DNA from 4 places in the Sporosarcina sp. FSL K6-5500 genome. Region 1 is predicted to be linked to each of the others. Evidence: riboswitches for the same ligand, from Rfam matches in the RefSeq annotation. Region 1 holds a riboswitch; each other region holds the start of a gene.
The links. Region 1 has a riboswitch for S-adenosylmethionine ahead of cysC (adenylyl-sulfate kinase). Riboswitches for the same ligand answer to the same signal wherever they lie in the genome.

Region 1 (4,237 bases):
AAATTCCCCCATTTTCGTTAGCATTATGCAAGCCACACTCTGTCTTCGCCTGATTTGCCCAGCGCCCTGACCTCGACCCCGTCGTTGTATCCCCTTTGAATGTGCAGTGTGAACAACCGATACTGGGATAGCCTTGGTCATGGAGTGGATTATATGGCAAATTATGTTTTTTTACATAATCCCAAATATCAATCCACGTCCAATGAATCAGCGGGCAAATTTTAACCGATTGAAAGGTTTCATCTTTGTTCACAAAGTTTGTCTGACTTCTTGATGGTGATTGTTCACGCCTAAGTCCTGATAACCAAGCGGTCGTACCGCTCATTGCTTCACGGAGTGGAATTACTTTCCTCATATGACAACAACGATCCGGCTGTCTTTCCCATAGTCGATCGCCATACTTGTCAGCTTGTTCCTCAACCGTTAAGCCGGGAGTCTTCATTTCAATTACAAGCTTTGGATAACGTTTCTTTACTTCATCGATTAAGGTATGCGTTTCTTGAAAATGAAATCCGGTTTCGAGAAAGACCACTTTAGCAGTTGGTTTTATTTGCGAGATTAAATCTATCATTACGATACCTTCAACCCCAAAACTACACGCATATACAAGTTCATCGTCGTATTCTCCGTAAGCCCATCGCAAGACGTTTAACGCACCTTTTGACTCGTCATCGATTGGAAAAACTTCACTAGTCTCAGCCCAAGATTTGTACGTCAACTTCGCCATACTAATCCCCCCTCTAAACTCAATAACTCTATTACATTATCTTTTTTTAAAAAAGGCGACTTTAATCTACTATTGATTAAAGTCGCCTCTAATTTTTTAGTCAGCGAATTGTTCGTATGTTCACGATTGTCCATTAGCTTCTGGATTTCCAGTCGGCATGTGATTAGCGTTTATACTAACTTTATTAATCCTATGTGTCAAGTAGGTTTAAATACATTCTATTCCTAAAACCCCAATATGTTACGCATTTTGTAATTTTTTTAGATATAGTTATTTTCTTTTAAATAAGAAACGATGACTTTGACAGACTCTACAATATTTAATTGATTGGTATCAATGATTATTTCCGGGTTAACAGGTTCTTCATAAGGAGCATCAATTCCTGTAAAGCCTTTAATTTCACCCAATCTTGCTTTCTTATAAAGCCCCTTCGGATCCCGTTCTTCACAAGTTTCTAAACTTGCCTTAACGTATATTTCGATAAACTCATCGGATTTGACAATTTCTCGCACCTGATCTCGATCTTCCTGATAAGGCGATATGAATGCTGTCAATGTGAATAAGCCAGCGTCGACCATTAGTTTTGAAACTTCACCGATTCTGCGAATATTTTCCGTCCGATCATTTGGACTAAACCCTAGATTCTTATTTAAACCGTGCCGGACATTATCTCCATCCAGTCGATAAGTATGAATGCCTTTCGCGTGTAACTCTGTTTCTAGCGCTACTGAAACTGTTGATTTCCCTGACCCTGATAGCCCAGTGAACCAAAGAATAGCACTCTTATGGCCCTTTAGTTCTTGACGATTTTTTTTTGTTACCTCTGATTCATGCCAAACGATATTTGTAGACTCTGTCATTGTTTGCCCCCCTAAATCATTTGTTTCAGTTTAATTTTTATATACAAAAAAGACACCTTTTTCCGATTCAAATAATCGATTAGAAAGTTGCCTTTAGTTGTCTAATTAGCATGTATGAAATTGTTAAAATGATAAATGACTTACAACCTTTACAGTAAAGAAATAAAAAAACCACTTCTAAATAGAGCAAGAAGAGGTTAATAGAATCGAACACATATTACTCCTCTTATCTGCTAAACTTTCGTTTACTGGAATTGGCACAGTACTAAACAGTCTGTTGCCGAGGTTTCATCGGGCCAGTCCCTCAACCTCTCTAGATAAGATATAAACTATTAAGTTGAGACCAATACTACATTATCGAAAATTCAAAGTCAATGACTTATCAGAATTTATTTTCAATCATATCAGTTTAGTTGGAATTAAAGGCGATCTTCTTGCACATATAATAGGCACTTTAAACTACTTTTCAGTGCGCTAGGAAACATGTTAGTTAACTCTCACTTAACCTTTCGTTGTTCTCATCGGTTTTCTCTATTTCCTTTTCATAATTATTTTTCCAATTAACAAGAAAGATTCCTGCAAATATTAGTAATCCACCAAAAAGGATAGACCAGGTTAGTCTTTCATGGAGTAAAAACCATCCTGTGAGTACACCGAAGAATGGCGCTAAAAAAAGGAATGCACTAGTTCGTTCTTGATTACCTCTTTGGAGAAGATAAAACCAAATAGAAAACTGAATAATTGAGGCTGCAATGGTAAGCCATAACAAAATCAGGATAGATTGAGTAGTCATTTTAAAGAAAGTCTCTTCCAGTAGTAAGCTTCCCAGAAAGAGAATTAATCCACCAAAAAGCATTTGATAGGCTGTCATTACATACGTATCAAATTTGAAACCATGTATTTTTATCAATAGCGTAGCAATCGCCCATGAAACAGCCGACAAAAGCCCTAATATGGTACCGACTTTAAAGTCAAGATGTGAACCTAACGTGAGAAAAACCCCGATAAAACCTAACAGTACACCTATCCATTGCTGAATATGGTAACGCGATTTTAAAAAAAGCGTCCCAAAAACGACAACGAGTAAAGGATTCATAAACGTTAGGATAGACGTATCTCCAGAAGTGATTGTACGCAGTGCCATAAATATACAGCCCATCACAAAAGCTGTTTGGAAAAGTCCAATTAGAACAAGCCACACCCAGTCGATTGCTTTTACTGGATGTGGCTTGTTTAAGATTTTAACGATAGTTGCCATAATAATCCCTGCAAGCGTAAAACGCAGAGCGACTAATAGGAGTGGAGATGAATAGGCTAACCCTAACTTCCCTATTGTAAAAGAAGAACCCATTAGTCCAGTCGTCAAAATCACTAACAAGCAAAAACTGATTCGATTCATCCGATCCCCACCCCATTATTACTATAAAACGTTTAAAAGAAAATGCTGATCAATTGATTTCACTTTAAGTTTTCAAAGAATACACGGATAACGTCGGCTCCGCCTAAGAAGGTCCCCAACGTTCCTCCCAAGTTAGTCAAAACGATTACCAACAAGACCCGTGTCACCTTATTTGCCCAAAAACCTTTAATCGTAAAAACATCTGCAGAAAGCGTTTCAAAGTCACCAACACTTGGGCGGCGAAAAAATGCTTGAACAATTCCTGAAACCCAACCGGCCGCTATCAGTGGATGCAAGGTAGTAATAGGGGCTGATACAAAGGCCGCTAAAATGGCCAGCGGGTGTCCAAGAGCCACCGCAGCACCAATAGCTGACAGGCTACCTGTCCATAAGACCCAGCTTAACGCTTGATCGAAACCGGCAGATGGATTTGCGATAAAGGTGTAGGCGATAATTGATAATAGAAGAATCGGAATTGCCCATCCGATAATTTTTGGGATTTTTGATTTTGGTGGTGTTTGCGCTAATGCGACTAAATCATGGTCATTATAGATTTCTTTTGTAATCCCTGGAACATGTGCTGCACCAATGACTGCAACGACCTTTTTACCTGGTGCATCTTTGATTTTCTGTGCTAAATACTGGTCTCTCTCATCGATTAAGGGCGTCTTTAACCTTGGAAATGATTCCGTAAAGTCAGTTAGAACGGCATTTAGCGTGTCCTTTGATTTCATTTTCTCCAATTCTTCTTCAGAAATCGTCTCTTTGCTGAAGATACTATAAAAAACCGACATCAGAAGCTGACTTTTCCCCTTAAGTCCAATATTCCCCCAAATTCGGGAAAAAGTAATTTGGATATTACGGTCAGCCAGCACCAAATTTGCACCGACTTCTTTTGCTGATTCAATCCCCTGAATCATTTCCTGTCCAGGTTTAATATCAAATTGCTTTGCCAAACGATTTTGAAAGGAGGATATTGCCAGATTCATTAAGAGCAATGTAGCTTTCTTCTCTTTAATCACCTTGAAAATATCCGTTTCTTTCCACTTATTACTATCCATTATAGATTGAAACCTTTGTTCATCCAATTCAATGCATACTGAATCGGGTCTTTCCTTGTCGATTACCTCTTTTACTTGTTCTGCACTTTGCTTGGAAACATGGGCAGTTCCAATAAGTATTAGTTCTCTACCGTCTAATTCTATTCTCGTAATGTTAGTCTCTTGCATTGACAAACTTCCTTTATGAACT
Region 2 (4,237 bases), 1.2 Mb from region 1:
GTATATCGTATAACACGTCTGTAGATTAAAATTACCTTGATCACACACTGGGCGTTACGTGTAGTTGTTTTTGTATCGCTTTGAATTGAACAATTTCAATACCATTATCGAGATGTATTGATAAGTAGGGATGCGACTCTGTCGCATCCCTACTTATTCTTTCGGTAATCGCATGGTTTTTGTTCATTTGCCGCTCTCGAAAGACATTGATACAAGAAGTGCCGAAGCTTTTTTGGACGAAAGAATGGCTAGCTTCTCACCTAAAGATAAGCGGTCAAAGATATAATTTTGACCGCTCAATCCTTCTCTATAGTATCTCCATATTTATTTTAAGGAAGTGTCAATTTCCTATAAGGCATCACATAATCTTTGCAAAAGTAAGCAAAGAACGAAATGTACAACGTACGAGAGTGCCCGAAATTGCATCTTCGGGCACTTACAATCTCTATAGAAAGTCATCTTTTCTATTCTTTCAAAGCACCTGCCCCACGGTAATAATATCGTAATTAATTCGCCGAAAGCGGGCCGAAAATAGTAAAGGGTTATAGCGGTTTTCAAGCCCTGCTCGCTATCGTATTATGCAAGTCAATAATTAATCGACAGACTTGATTGTTTAATGAAGTAAAATTGCCGATCTCACTTTGACGTCCAGGTACCAATAGGCGCCAAGGTGTTTTTTCTGTTATAATGGCGAAAATGGAGGCGTTGCGGTATGGGATTAGTTTATTACGGTTATCCAAAGTGCGGGACATGCAGGAAAGCAAAAAAATGGCTTGAGACGAACAACTTGGACTTTCAGGAAGTGAACATAGCGGAAGCTCCTCCTTCAGTAGAAGAACTTGGCAAAATGATTGCGGCATCGGATTTGGAGTTGAAAAAGTTTTTCAACGTTAGTGGGACGAAATATAGAGAGCTAAACTTGAAAGACAAATTGCTCACAATGACAGATGAAGAGAAAATTAGCTTGCTGTCATCTGACGGTATGTTGATTAAGAGACCAATTGTCTTCGGTGATGGTAAGGTGACTGTCGGATTCAAGGAAGAAGAGTTCGACAAAGTATGGACTAACTGATTTCCTATCTTGTCTTTATTCGAGAAATATGACAGAATTGAAGAGAATGAAACTATTTATTTGGAGGGATACGGAATGAGCACACCAAAAGATCTGCGTTATTCTGAAGAGCATGAATGGGTAAAAGACGAAGGTGGTAACTACCGCATCGGTATTACTCACTTTGCACAATCTGAACTAGGCGATATCGTATTCGTTGAACTTCCATCTGTCGGAGATGACATCAAAGCGGACGAGCCTTTCGGAAGCGTTGAATCTGTTAAGACAGTATCAGAACTTTATGCACCAATCAGCGGAAAAGTAATTGAAGTGAATGAAGGACTTGAAGACAGCCCTGAATTTGTCAATGAATCACCGTATGAAAATGCATGGATGATCGTTGTTGAACCTTCAAATGTTTCTGAACTGGATGAACTTATGTCAGCTGAAGCGTATGAAAAAATGACTGTCGGAGAATAACTAAGACAAGGCGCCGGTACTTTTTCGGCGTTTTTTGCATCTTTATATAAAAAAGAGCGAAGGAGGGGCTTCTTGTGTCGGATGAAAGAGTAATTATCGTCGAGGGCGGTTCGGATAAGAAACGTTTGGCACGAATACTTGTTGAGCCTGTCGAAATTATTTGTACGAACGGCACAGTAAGTCCTTATCGGCTTGAAGAATTGCTTGCACCTTACGAAGAACATGAACTATTTGTCTTCGTTGATGCGGATGAAGATGGAGAAAAGACCCGTGTTTTATTCAAAAGAGAGTTCCCGGCAGCAATCCATTTGTACACAGAAAAGGTTTATCGGGAAGTGGAGACGACCCCATACAAAGTGTTGGCTACAATACTACAAGGTGCGGATTTTAAAATCAGACCGGAATTTCTAATTTAAAGGATGTAGAATTAATGGAAACTTGGACACGCGAACAATGGGAGATGGCTTTGAAAGAGTCTTCAGTGGCAGCGTTTTATTTATATACACCAATGTGTGGAACTTGTGCAGTCGCATCTAAAATGATGGAAGTTATTACCGTCATGAGACCGGGAATACCAATCGGGAAAGCAGATTTGAATTACGTACAAAATATTGCAATTGACTATGAAATCGAAAGCGTTCCTTGCCTTCTTATACAAAAGGATGGCGTTTTAACCCATAAAATTTATGCATTTCAATCAGTACCGTATCTACTTGAAGAAATAGATTGACAATAGATATGGAACTTTGATATACTTCGTCTTAACATTCAATTGAATAGGTCGCTCTTATTAAGAGAGGTGGAGGGATAGTGCCCTGCGAAGCCCGGCAACCGTCACGTAAGTGAAATGGTGCCAAGTCACACAAAGCATACGCTTTGAAAGATGAGAGATTGGACAACGTTTATTTTCGATAACGTCAAGCCTTTCTGCCCGTCTGCAGGAAGGCTTTTTTGTATTGAAAAGTGGAAGGCGCCGCTCAGCCCTGACAGGCACAAGTCAGATTGCGAAGGGGGCGTACCTAAGCCACCACAGCGAACTGCCTTGTGACCCGAGGGGGTGGCGCCTGAAGCTAGACAGCAAGAAAAGCGGAAGGTGCCTGCAGCTCGACAACGAGAAAAGCAGAAGGCATCTGGCGTCTGAAGCTAGACGAAATTAGTAACAAAACAATTTTTCTGAGGTGAAAAAAATGATTTATTTAACGGATATAAATAAACGATACGGTGAAGGGCCAGGCAGTATTTCAGCAGTCGAAAATGTATCGCTTGAAATTACTGACGGTGAGATTTTTGGAGTCATCGGCTATAGTGGGGCAGGAAAAAGTACGTTGATTCGACTACTGAACGGTCTTGAAATGCCAACGTCAGGTAGTGTTAAAATAGGAAGTCTAGAAATATCAGCAATTAAAGGGAAAGAGCTAAGGGAAGCACGACAAAAAGTGAGTATGATTTTCCAACACTTTAACTTACTGTGGTCTAGAACAGTGAAGGAGAATATCGCTTTCCCTCTTGAAATCGCGGGTGTACGAAAAGCCGAGCGTGATAAGAAAGTGGCGGAACTGATTGAATTAGTTGGTTTGGCTGGTCGTGAAAATGCATATCCATCCGAATTGTCTGGAGGTCAGAAACAGCGCGTAGGGATTGCTCGTGCGCTTGCAAACGACCCTGAAGTCCTTCTTTGTGACGAAGCGACTTCAGCCCTTGATCCAGAAACAACGGATTCAATACTAGACCTTCTAACAGGAATTAATGAACGACTTGGACTGACAATTGTGCTTATCACACATGAAATGCACGTTATCCGGAAAATTTGCCACAGAGTTGCAGTTATGGAGGCAGGGAAAGTTGTTGAGTTGGGAGATGTCCTGGATGTGTTCCAATCACCGAAGGAACCGATCACAAAGCGGTTTGTCTCTCAAGTGACGGAACCCGTGGAGGCGAAGCAGGCAATGGCGCATATTAAGGAAGAATTTCCTGCCGGCACGCTTATCAAGCTTGTATTTGTAGGGGAGCGGACAGAACAACCTGTGCTCGCAAGTCTTATTCGGAAATTCACTGTCGATGTGAATATCGTGCAGGGAAACATATCCCATACACATGGCGGGGCATACGGCACACTGATACTTCAGTTGCTTGGAGATTCCTCAATCATTGAGGAAGCAATTCAATACCTCAATGAAAATGATGTTCAGACGGAGGTGATCGGTAATGATTGAAAACCTTTTTCCGAATGTCGACTGGACTAAAATGTGGGAAGCAACAGTGGAAACACTCTATATGACTGCGGTTTCTACATTGTTCACTTTAGTTATTGGGTTAGGACTTGGAATTTTACTCTTCCTATCTAGTCCCGGTCAACTTTGGTCGAATAAGTTGGTCAATATTATATCAGGAGCATTCGTCAATATTTTTAGATCCATTCCGTTTATCATATTAATCATTTTACTTATTCCGTTTACGAAATTTCTTCTTGGTACAATCCGCGGACCGGATGCAGCGATGCCGGCACTTATTATTGGAGCGGCTCCGTTTTATGCAAGAATGGTGTTGATTGCATTACAGGAAATTGATAAAGGTGTAATTGAAGCTTCGAAGTCAATGGGAGCGAAAACGAGAACGATTATTTTTAAAGTTCTTATACCGGAATCGATGCCTGCACTTATTTCAGGAATTACTGTAACAGCGATTGCACTCGTCGGGTACACTGCT
Region 3 (4,237 bases), 1.7 Mb from region 1:
AACACCAAAACGCATTGTAATCTTAACAAACGAAGGTGCTGAAGCCCTTCTATCAATGGGAATTCAACCTGTAGGTGCAGTTCAATCACCCGCTGAGAAAATTTGGTATGATCATATGGACATGACAGGTACTGAATCTGTGGGTATTGAATCAGAACCAAGTTTAGAAAAGATAGCATCTTTAAAACCAGATCTGATCATTGGGAATAAAATGCGTCACGAAGCAGTTTACGAACAGTTAAGCAAAATTGCCCCAACTGTTTTTGCAGAAACGCTTCGCGGGGATTGGCAGGAAAACTTTAAATTATATGCGAAAGCAGTAAATCAAGAAGAAAAAGGTAACGAGGTATTAGGTGCATACAATAATCGCGTTGAAACAATCAAGACTGAATTAGGGGATCAAACAAATAAAAAAATATCAATGGTTCGCTTTATGGCGGGAGATGTACGCATTTACCATAAAGATTCCTTCTCGGGTGTGATTCTAGATCAACTTGGATTTGCGCGCGCAGATGGACAAGATGTGGACGATTTTGCTGAAAAAGGCCTCACGAAAGAACGTATTCCAGCTATGGATGGCGATGTGCTCTTTTACTTCACTTATGAAACTGGAGATAACGAAGCAACGAAGCTTACAAACGACTGGATTGAGGATCCATTATTTAAAAATCTAAATGTCGCGAAAAGTGGAAACGTCTCACAAGTAAATGACATCATTTGGAACACTGCTGGTGGTGTATTAGCAGCGAACTTAATGCTGGATGATATTGAGGAGTATTTCTTGAAAAAGTAATTTAAATGGAATGAAATAATAAAAAGATGAAAACAGAAAACAGCCCGATGATGCGATATTTACTCGCTTCACTGGGCTGTTTTTTTATACATAATTTACTGTTCAGCTGTGGCCGAACTGCAAAAAAACTAACTAGTAAATCGTAAGCATACAAATTAAATAAAAAAGGTATGTATGGTAGGAGCCCAAACATACCTTGAAGTATCATTAATTATCCGGCTACTGGAACATCGTGATTAATAATACGATGGCTCCAAGCAGGATTGAAATCCATGCCAATGCTTTTTGTGGAGAAGCTAAACAGACTAAGCCTAAAACGAGTGCGCCACCACCTAACCAATAAGGAGCATAAAAGAACCCTATAGCCGCTAAAATTATTGCTAACCAACCAATCCAGATGCCCAAGGAAGTTTTCAAGTCAATGACCTCCCTTCAATTTGATGGGAACAACAACTGAGTAAACGGGTCGTTCGTTATTGTTCTTATAGTTTATTATATGCAGGGTTACAGAGGGGACAGTGGTTAATGGACTCATTATTAATATTATTATTATGTGCATTTAGCTCACTTAGGATGGGGGAGCAAGAGCGGCGGGTTACGCAATCAATTCTGGAAAAGGATCAATTGACAGAAGTGACTTATTGGTACCTTGATTGACCTATTTAAGCTAAGAGGGACGTAAGAATTTAAATGAAGGATGGCGAAAGGCTGTTTAGCAACTATGTTGTTTAAAGTGGCAAGCAATAGTCTGAATCTGTGAAATAAATTAATTACTTTCCAAAAAGGTGTTGCTAATTTTCCAACAATGATGTAAAGTCTGTAATAACGTAACTAAGCAAATCCAATTTAATAGTTTTTCTTATCTAGAGAGGTATAGGGACTGGCCCGATGACACCTCAGCAACCGCCATTTTATGGCATGGTGCTAATTCCAGCAAGTTGATAACACGACTTGGTAGATGAGGAGAAGACTTATTCAGATTTAGAGTCTACTTCCTTTATTCAACATAGGAAGAGGCTCTTTTTATTTTAACTAATTTTCCCATTAAGTAACATATTTTGAAGAATGATGAAGAGAGTTTCCGGAACGGGACTTTGGGAAAGTGAAAGGAGCAAGTGATAGTCGTGAATTTACTAGATACTATGAAAGAACGAATTTTGATCGGTGATGGTGCAATGGGAACTCTACTTTATTCACACGGTGTGGATCTTTGTTTTGAAGAGCTGAACTTGACACATCCAGATCAAGTGCTTCGCATCCACCAAGCCTATATAGAGGCAGGTGCGGATATTATTCAAACTAATACGTATGGTGCGAATTATATCAAGTTAGCACGTCATGGGTTAGAGGACAGTGTAAAAAAGATAAATAAAGCCGCAGTTCAAATTGCGAAAAAAGCAGCGGGTAAAAATACGTTCGTCCTTGGAACTATCGGGGGTATTCATGGATCTCGAACATCCATTGGAACAAAGGATGAAATCAAGCGCAGTTTTAGGGAACAACTATATTGCTTACTTCTTGAGGGAGTGGACGGCCTACTTTTAGAAACTTATTACGATTTTGATGAATTAACAACCGTGCTCAAAATTGCACGTGAGGAGACAGATATCCCGATTATTACGAATGTTTCAATGCATGAGGCGGGGGTGCTCCAAAATGGGATAGAGCTCATAGATGCCTTACAGCAGTTGGAGGATTTAGGTGCAGATATAGTAGGCATTAACTGTCGCCTTGGCCCTCACCATATGCTGAAGTCTCTAGAAACTGTGCCGTTGATGAAGCGTGCTTTACTTTCGGTGTATCCGAATGCTAGTTATCCAGGATATAAGGATGGGAAACTTTTTTACGAAAATGAGCCTGAATATTTCGAGAAGTTCGCACTGAGTTTTCGGAAGGCAGGAGTTAGTTTAATAGGAGGATGTTGTGGGACGACGCCAGAACATATTAGGGCCCTAGTGAAAGGACTTACAATTCGGGAACCAATTCAAGAAAAGCTTGTTAAGAAGAAGGAGGTAAAGACAGAGGTTGTGGAGTCTGAATTGAAGGAATCTCAACCCCCAACATTGCTTGAAACAGTGAGAAAAAGACATTCGATAATTGTTGAACTTGATGCGCCCAAACATTTAAACACGGGCAAGTTCTTTGAGGGGGCTCAGGCGTTAAAGGATGCAGGCGTGGATGCCATTACACTGGCTGATAATTCCCTAGCGACGCCAAGAATTTGCAACGCTTCAATGGCTTCTCTTGTTAAACAAAAGATTGGTGCAACACCTTTGGTCCATATTACATGCCGAGATCGCAATCTAATTGGATTACAGTCACATCTCATGGGATTACACACACTGGGTATTACTGAATTGCTAGCGATTACGGGGGACCCTACGAAAATTGGTGATTTCCCCGGAGCAACATCCGTTTTCGATGTGACATCCTTTGAATTGATTCAACTCATAAAGCAATTCAATGAGGGCATTTCAAAGTCTGGAAAGTCATTGCAACAGAAAACATCCTTTACTGTGGCAGCGGCCTTTAATCCGAACGTGCGTCATTTAGATCGTGCTGTGGAGAGATTAGAGAAAAAAATAGAAGCGGGAGCCGACTATTTTATTACCCAGCCTATCTATAGCACGGAGAAGATAATTGAAGTATACGAGGCAACAAAACATATTGAGACGCCAATTTACATCGGAATTATGCCGCTGACTTCATCGCAAAACGCCGAATTTCTACACAATGAGGTACCAGGCATTAAGTTGACGGATCAAGTACGTGCAAGAATGGCTTTATCTGATGGTAATCGTGAGCAGTCTACGAAAGAAGGTTTAGAGGTTTCGAAAGAATTGATCGATGTGGCGCTGGAGCATTTTCATGGCATCTATTTAATCACTCCCTTTATGCGCTATGACATGACTGTGAATTTGACGGAGTATATACACGGTAAAGTGGACGTGATTGTAGCAAGGGAGGTGGTCCAAACCGAGAGTATCGTGTATTAAAACAGGTTGAAAAAATACAATAAAAAATAAAGGGGCTAACATACAATGGTAAAAGTACAAAGTTCAACTAGTGGATATCCAAGAATCGGTGGAAAACGTGAATGGAAAAGGGCGTTGGAAAGTTTTTGGAATGGGGCAACATCAGAAGAACAGCTACTGAAAACAACGGAAACGCTTCGTTTAGAAAGTCTACAGAAACAAAAAGAATTCGGTGTTGATCTAATTCCGGTTGGAGATTTTTCATTATACGACCATGTGCTGGACACATCTATTATGTTTGGTGTCGTACCAAAACGCTTCGAGTATGCGGGTGGTAAAGTACCTTTGGAAACATACTTTGCAATTGCGCGTGGAACTAAAGATGCGGTTGCCTCAGAGATGACAAAATGGTTTAATACAAATTATCACTATATTGTTCCGGAACTAGAAGGTGTAACGCCGCAATTAG
Region 4 (4,237 bases), 920 kb from region 1:
CTCCCTAAAATGTCTGCATTATTTTTAAAAACATCCGGGTGCCCATTTTTGTTAATAAACAACCCCATCTCACTTACCCCCTCGTCGTATTAGCTTATGCAATTCACGACAAAAGGGTCATTGAGTCACGTCTGATGAGTAACCACTTTCTTTAAAAAAGCACCTATACGCCAGGAATCTAGAGTTTTTTGCAAAATAGTAAGCAGTCATTTTCTGGTTTGGTTAATTGCAGACCTGTTGATTAACCAAAACTAACCAGTGAATAACATAATTACCTTCCGGGCGCTACTTGTATAGTTGCATTTTTGGATTGCTTCGGATTGAATGACTTCTATTCAATTAGCGGGATGTCTGGATGCAAAAGTACTTGTAGTGCTTATGCTTTTTTTGATGAAAGAATAGCTGACATCCAAGTCGGAGAAAAGCCGCCAAAGATGCAATTTTGGCGGCTGAAGCTTTCTATATGGTTTTTTCTTTTTTTAGTAAAGAAGTGGCACTTGCTATAAGGTATCACATGATTAGATGTATAATCTTTGCTAAAAGTAAGAAAGGATCGCATTGTACATCGTCCAAGAGTGCCCGAAATTGCATCTTCGGGCACTTACACCCTTCATAGAATGTCATCTATTCTATTCTTCCAAAACAACTGCATTTTCCACTTGAATAGTGTAGGAACGCGACAGGCAACTATTCGCAATAGTATTACTAAAAAGAGTGTGGCTAGAAGTGACGGAGTCACTTCTAGCCACACTCGGACCCCTCAGTAAATCTGTCATGAATAGTTAGTCGAAAGCGGGCCGAAAATAATGCAGTGAAAATGAAGGTCATCAAGCCCTACTCACCAGTATTTTATGCAAATAAATGGTTAATCTACAGACGTGGTTTAATTGATACATTTGTCATTAACTAGTTATTCCCATTCATAAGGTGTTTCTTGATACACATAATAATTTAGCCAGTTGGAGAAGAGTAGATGCGTATGGGAACGCCATGTATTCAACGGCTCTTTGCTTGGATCATCATTCGGAAAATAATTTTCCGGGATATCAATACCGACTCCTTTTTGCAAATCACGTGCATATTCCTCCGCCAACGTATCCGCATCGTATTCCAAATGACCTGTGATCATAATATGTTTATTATCTTTAGAAATGACGATGAATGCCCCTGCATCCTCTGATTTAGCAAGCAAGTGTAGACGGGGATCATTTTTTATTTCCTCAGTTGAAACGGATGTATAACGTGAATGCGGTGCTTTAAATTCGTCATTAAAACCACGTGCAAGATTAATCGTTGGGTCGGATAGTCGATGCGTAAAAACGCCTGAGCATTTTTTCGGCAATTCAAATTTCCCGATTCCATAATGGTGATAGAGTGCTGCTTGGGCACCCCAACAAATATGTAAAACAGAGGTTACATTTTCTTTTGACCATTCCATAATCTCCGTTATTTCTTTCCAGTAATTAACGTCTTCAAATTCTAAATGCTCAATCGGGGCACCCGTAATAATCAGTCCATCGAAACGACGATGTTTCACATGTTCAAATGTTGTATAAAATGCGTTTAAATGCGTTTTACTAACGTTTTTAGAATCATGAGTTGCTGTGTTCAAAAATGTAACATTTACTTGTAGCGGTGTATTCCCTAATAGACGTAGCAGCTGCAACTCTGTTCTTTCTTTTTCAGGCATTAAGTTTAAAATGGCGATGTTCATAGGCCGTATATCTTGGGACGTTGCGCGTTCTTCATCCATCACAAATATTTTTTCCTTCTTCAATAGTTCTCCTGCTGGTAATTGTTTCGGTACATTGATCGGCATGTGTCGTCTCTCCCTTTTCACTTTGGTTTGAATCAAATGATTCAATATAAAAAACCCTCTTTTCTATAAGACAAGAGGGTTTAATTTGGGCACTCTGTTCTTATCTCTCAAGAAAAAATCTTGTTGGAGGTAGCACCTTCCTGACTAAGTCAGAGGTTGCTGAAGCTTCACAGGGCCATATCCCTCAGCTTCTCTTGATAAGAATATTCAATTATTTACTATTATACTATTAAAACTACTATTGTAAACCGTCTTTTTTGACGATAATAATCAAAAGAAACATTTTTATTTTAATTTCCACATTAATTCAGCATGAAAACTGCTGAATAATATTTCTTTAGAAAGCCATATTAACGTGGCACTGAAAAAATGAAAGGAGTTGTTACTATGGGAAGAGATGACAATAAAACTGGCGGAAATAATGCACGGTCTTTACCACAAACGCCGAAAAACCAAAAAATAAAACCGGGCGACATGAATGAAGAAATAGCCCGCGAGTTTGCTGAACTCCGTTCCCTGAAACCAAAACGCGAACGAATGAACTCAAATGAAAAGAAGAGAAAATGATTACCTTTGTCATGAACAGTAACTAAAACACTCCCCGCACTGGTATTATCTTGGTGCGGGGCACTTTTTTCAGCCTACATCAGATACTTGCTTCAATTCTTTGGTCATCCGCTCGACCAAGTCAGATCTTCCGTGAAATTGGGCCGGTGTATTTTGGAAAAGTTTTATTTTCCATCCATCCTTTTCTTTTACTGCAATCAGTGTTTGATGAGCATTCAAATTTGGGTCAAGTTCTGTTCCGCCCGGAGGTATCATCCCGACGATTGCACGCAACATCGCAACTTCAGCACTCAGAAAGTACACATCTTTAACGACATTGATAAATGGAGGTGTTGGATGATCTACAAATATCGGTTCTAAATGTGCAAAAATAGTATTTCGCCCAATTTCTTGACTTCCGTCAAATCCAATCAATTCGCCTTGCTCTGTAAATTGATCAGCCATGCTCTTAGCATCGCGATTATTCCATGCAAGAATTAAGTTATAATAAAGGGTTTTGATTTCAATTAATTCAGATGCTTCCATATCTAATTCCTCCCGTCATTTTTCCTTCATCCGAGATAATCGCTCGGGATGCTACCTTCCTTTTCTACTTCCACATTCCATGCGATAATTGTCGTACTGTCTCGTACATTTTGTCTTTCGATTTCCATCAATAACTGCGAAATCCCTTTATCAAGTTCTTTTTCATTCAGCACGGCAACGAGATCTGACGGATCCAAAAAAGGTTCCCCCGGGCATTCCACTAAACCATCAGTCGTCAAAAAAATAAGATTGTTCCCTTTTCTCATTTCCCTTGTCCCTGACGTGTAGCATGGTACTGCTTGCTCAAACGTATTCACTTGACCAATCCATTCAAAGAATTGCCTTTGGTTAAGTTGAAACTGATTTAGGGCAATTAATTCCGAATGGAACAGATATACTAAACAATCTCCAACCGAAAACCACCAAACGTAATTAGCTTTCCTGACAACGATAAGACAAGCCGTTTCTCCCATGGCACATCTGCATTCATTCAAAAATTGTTCAGATTGAAAAATTTCAAGTAACTTCATTTCCAAACGTTTAAATCGTGGAGGACCCTTCATATCTAAAATCTCCACCAATTTTTCTTTATGCTGCCCGAGTGTTTGTACAACAAGTTCCGCACTTTCAGCACTTTTATGTGCATCCAAAATAGCCGCTAATTCCCAATCCTCATTTTGCCAAATAACGCAGCCATCTTCATTCTTGGTTTGTCCCGCTGAAGAATTACCTCCAAATCGACCAACCGCTACACGATTAATCCATCGTACATCTCGTTCATCGACAAAGTCCTTTTCACTTCCAACCCAAGTGAGATTATTCATGAGCGCTCAATCAATCTATACGGTCTCACTTCATAACTTTCATAAGCAATCGTATCGCTATTTCGAGCATCATCCACCCTAGAAGCGAATTGTGGGCGTTTAACCCAGTCTCCTACTTCTGCTATATCAAAGTCAACGAATTGTACATCAATCGTTTCAGGAGGCTGCGCAGCTGGTACACCCGACACCGCTCTCCCACGAAAAACCATACAGATAACGCCTGACGTGATATTTTGATAAACACCCGTCATATCACCAATTTCTGCGTGGATACCTGTTTCTTCTAGTACTTCCCGTTTAACCGCCTCTTTCAAGGATTCGCCAAGTTCAAGTCGCCCACCCGGCATTTCATATGTATCATTTCGGTGATTGTTCCGTACAAGTAATACATGTCCTTCCTCATTTACAATGTAACCACTAACAGCTACGATTTGTGGGGATTGCCCGTAATTTCCCGTTGAAGTGAAAAAATCTTCATTTGAAGAGATAAACAATGGAGCTA

Region 2: it holds a riboswitch for S-adenosylmethionine, as region 1 does, so the genes downstream of both, MKX62_RS12755 (methionine ABC transporter ATP-binding protein) here and cysC (adenylyl-sulfate kinase) in region 1, are expected to answer to the same signal.
Region 3: it holds a riboswitch for S-adenosylmethionine, as region 1 does, so the genes downstream of both, MKX62_RS10465 (bifunctional homocysteine S-methyltransferase/methylenetetrahydrofolate reductase) here and cysC (adenylyl-sulfate kinase) in region 1, are expected to answer to the same signal.
Region 4: it holds a riboswitch for S-adenosylmethionine, as region 1 does, so the genes downstream of both, metA (homoserine O-acetyltransferase MetA) here and cysC (adenylyl-sulfate kinase) in region 1, are expected to answer to the same signal.

What each region holds. Positions count from the first base shown of each region.
Region 1 is NZ_JBBOTP010000001.1:3,896,899-3,901,135, reverse strand. It holds gene MKX62_RS18530 (phosphoadenylyl-sulfate reductase) at 1-727, opposite strand, end outside; gene cysC (adenylyl-sulfate kinase) at 988-1,587, opposite strand; SAM riboswitch class I at 1,811-1,911, opposite strand; gene MKX62_RS18520 (DMT family transporter) at 2,078-2,986, opposite strand; gene MKX62_RS18515 (TraB/GumN family protein) at 3,046-4,215, opposite strand.
Region 2 is NZ_JBBOTP010000001.1:2,666,724-2,670,960, forward strand. It holds gene MKX62_RS12730 (acyl-CoA dehydrogenase family protein) at 1-13, shown strand, start outside; gene MKX62_RS12735 (arsenate reductase family protein) at 713-1,072, shown strand; gene gcvH (glycine cleavage system protein GcvH) at 1,148-1,531, shown strand; gene MKX62_RS12745 (toprim domain-containing protein) at 1,606-1,947, shown strand; gene MKX62_RS12750 (thioredoxin family protein) at 1,962-2,261, shown strand; SAM riboswitch class I at 2,316-2,421, shown strand; gene MKX62_RS12755 (methionine ABC transporter ATP-binding protein) at 2,719-3,744, shown strand; gene MKX62_RS12760 (methionine ABC transporter permease) at 3,737-4,237, shown strand, end outside.
Region 3 is NZ_JBBOTP010000001.1:2,213,991-2,218,227, forward strand. It holds gene MKX62_RS10455 (ABC transporter substrate-binding protein) at 1-793, shown strand, start outside; gene MKX62_RS10460 (hypothetical protein) at 1,013-1,210, opposite strand; SAM riboswitch class I at 1,650-1,758, shown strand; gene MKX62_RS10465 (bifunctional homocysteine S-methyltransferase/methylenetetrahydrofolate reductase) at 1,918-3,789, shown strand; gene metE (5-methyltetrahydropteroyltriglutamate--homocysteine S-methyltransferase) at 3,835-4,237, shown strand, end outside.
Region 4 is NZ_JBBOTP010000001.1:2,980,475-2,984,711, reverse strand. It holds gene MKX62_RS14355 (hypothetical protein) at 1-68, opposite strand, end outside; gene metA (homoserine O-acetyltransferase MetA) at 911-1,819, opposite strand; SAM riboswitch class I at 1,917-2,023, opposite strand; gene MKX62_RS14345 (hypothetical protein) at 2,207-2,386, shown strand; gene MKX62_RS14340 (SgcJ/EcaC family oxidoreductase) at 2,456-2,911, opposite strand; gene MKX62_RS14335 (protein phosphatase 2C domain-containing protein) at 2,938-3,735, opposite strand; gene MKX62_RS14330 (NUDIX hydrolase) at 3,732-4,237, opposite strand, start outside.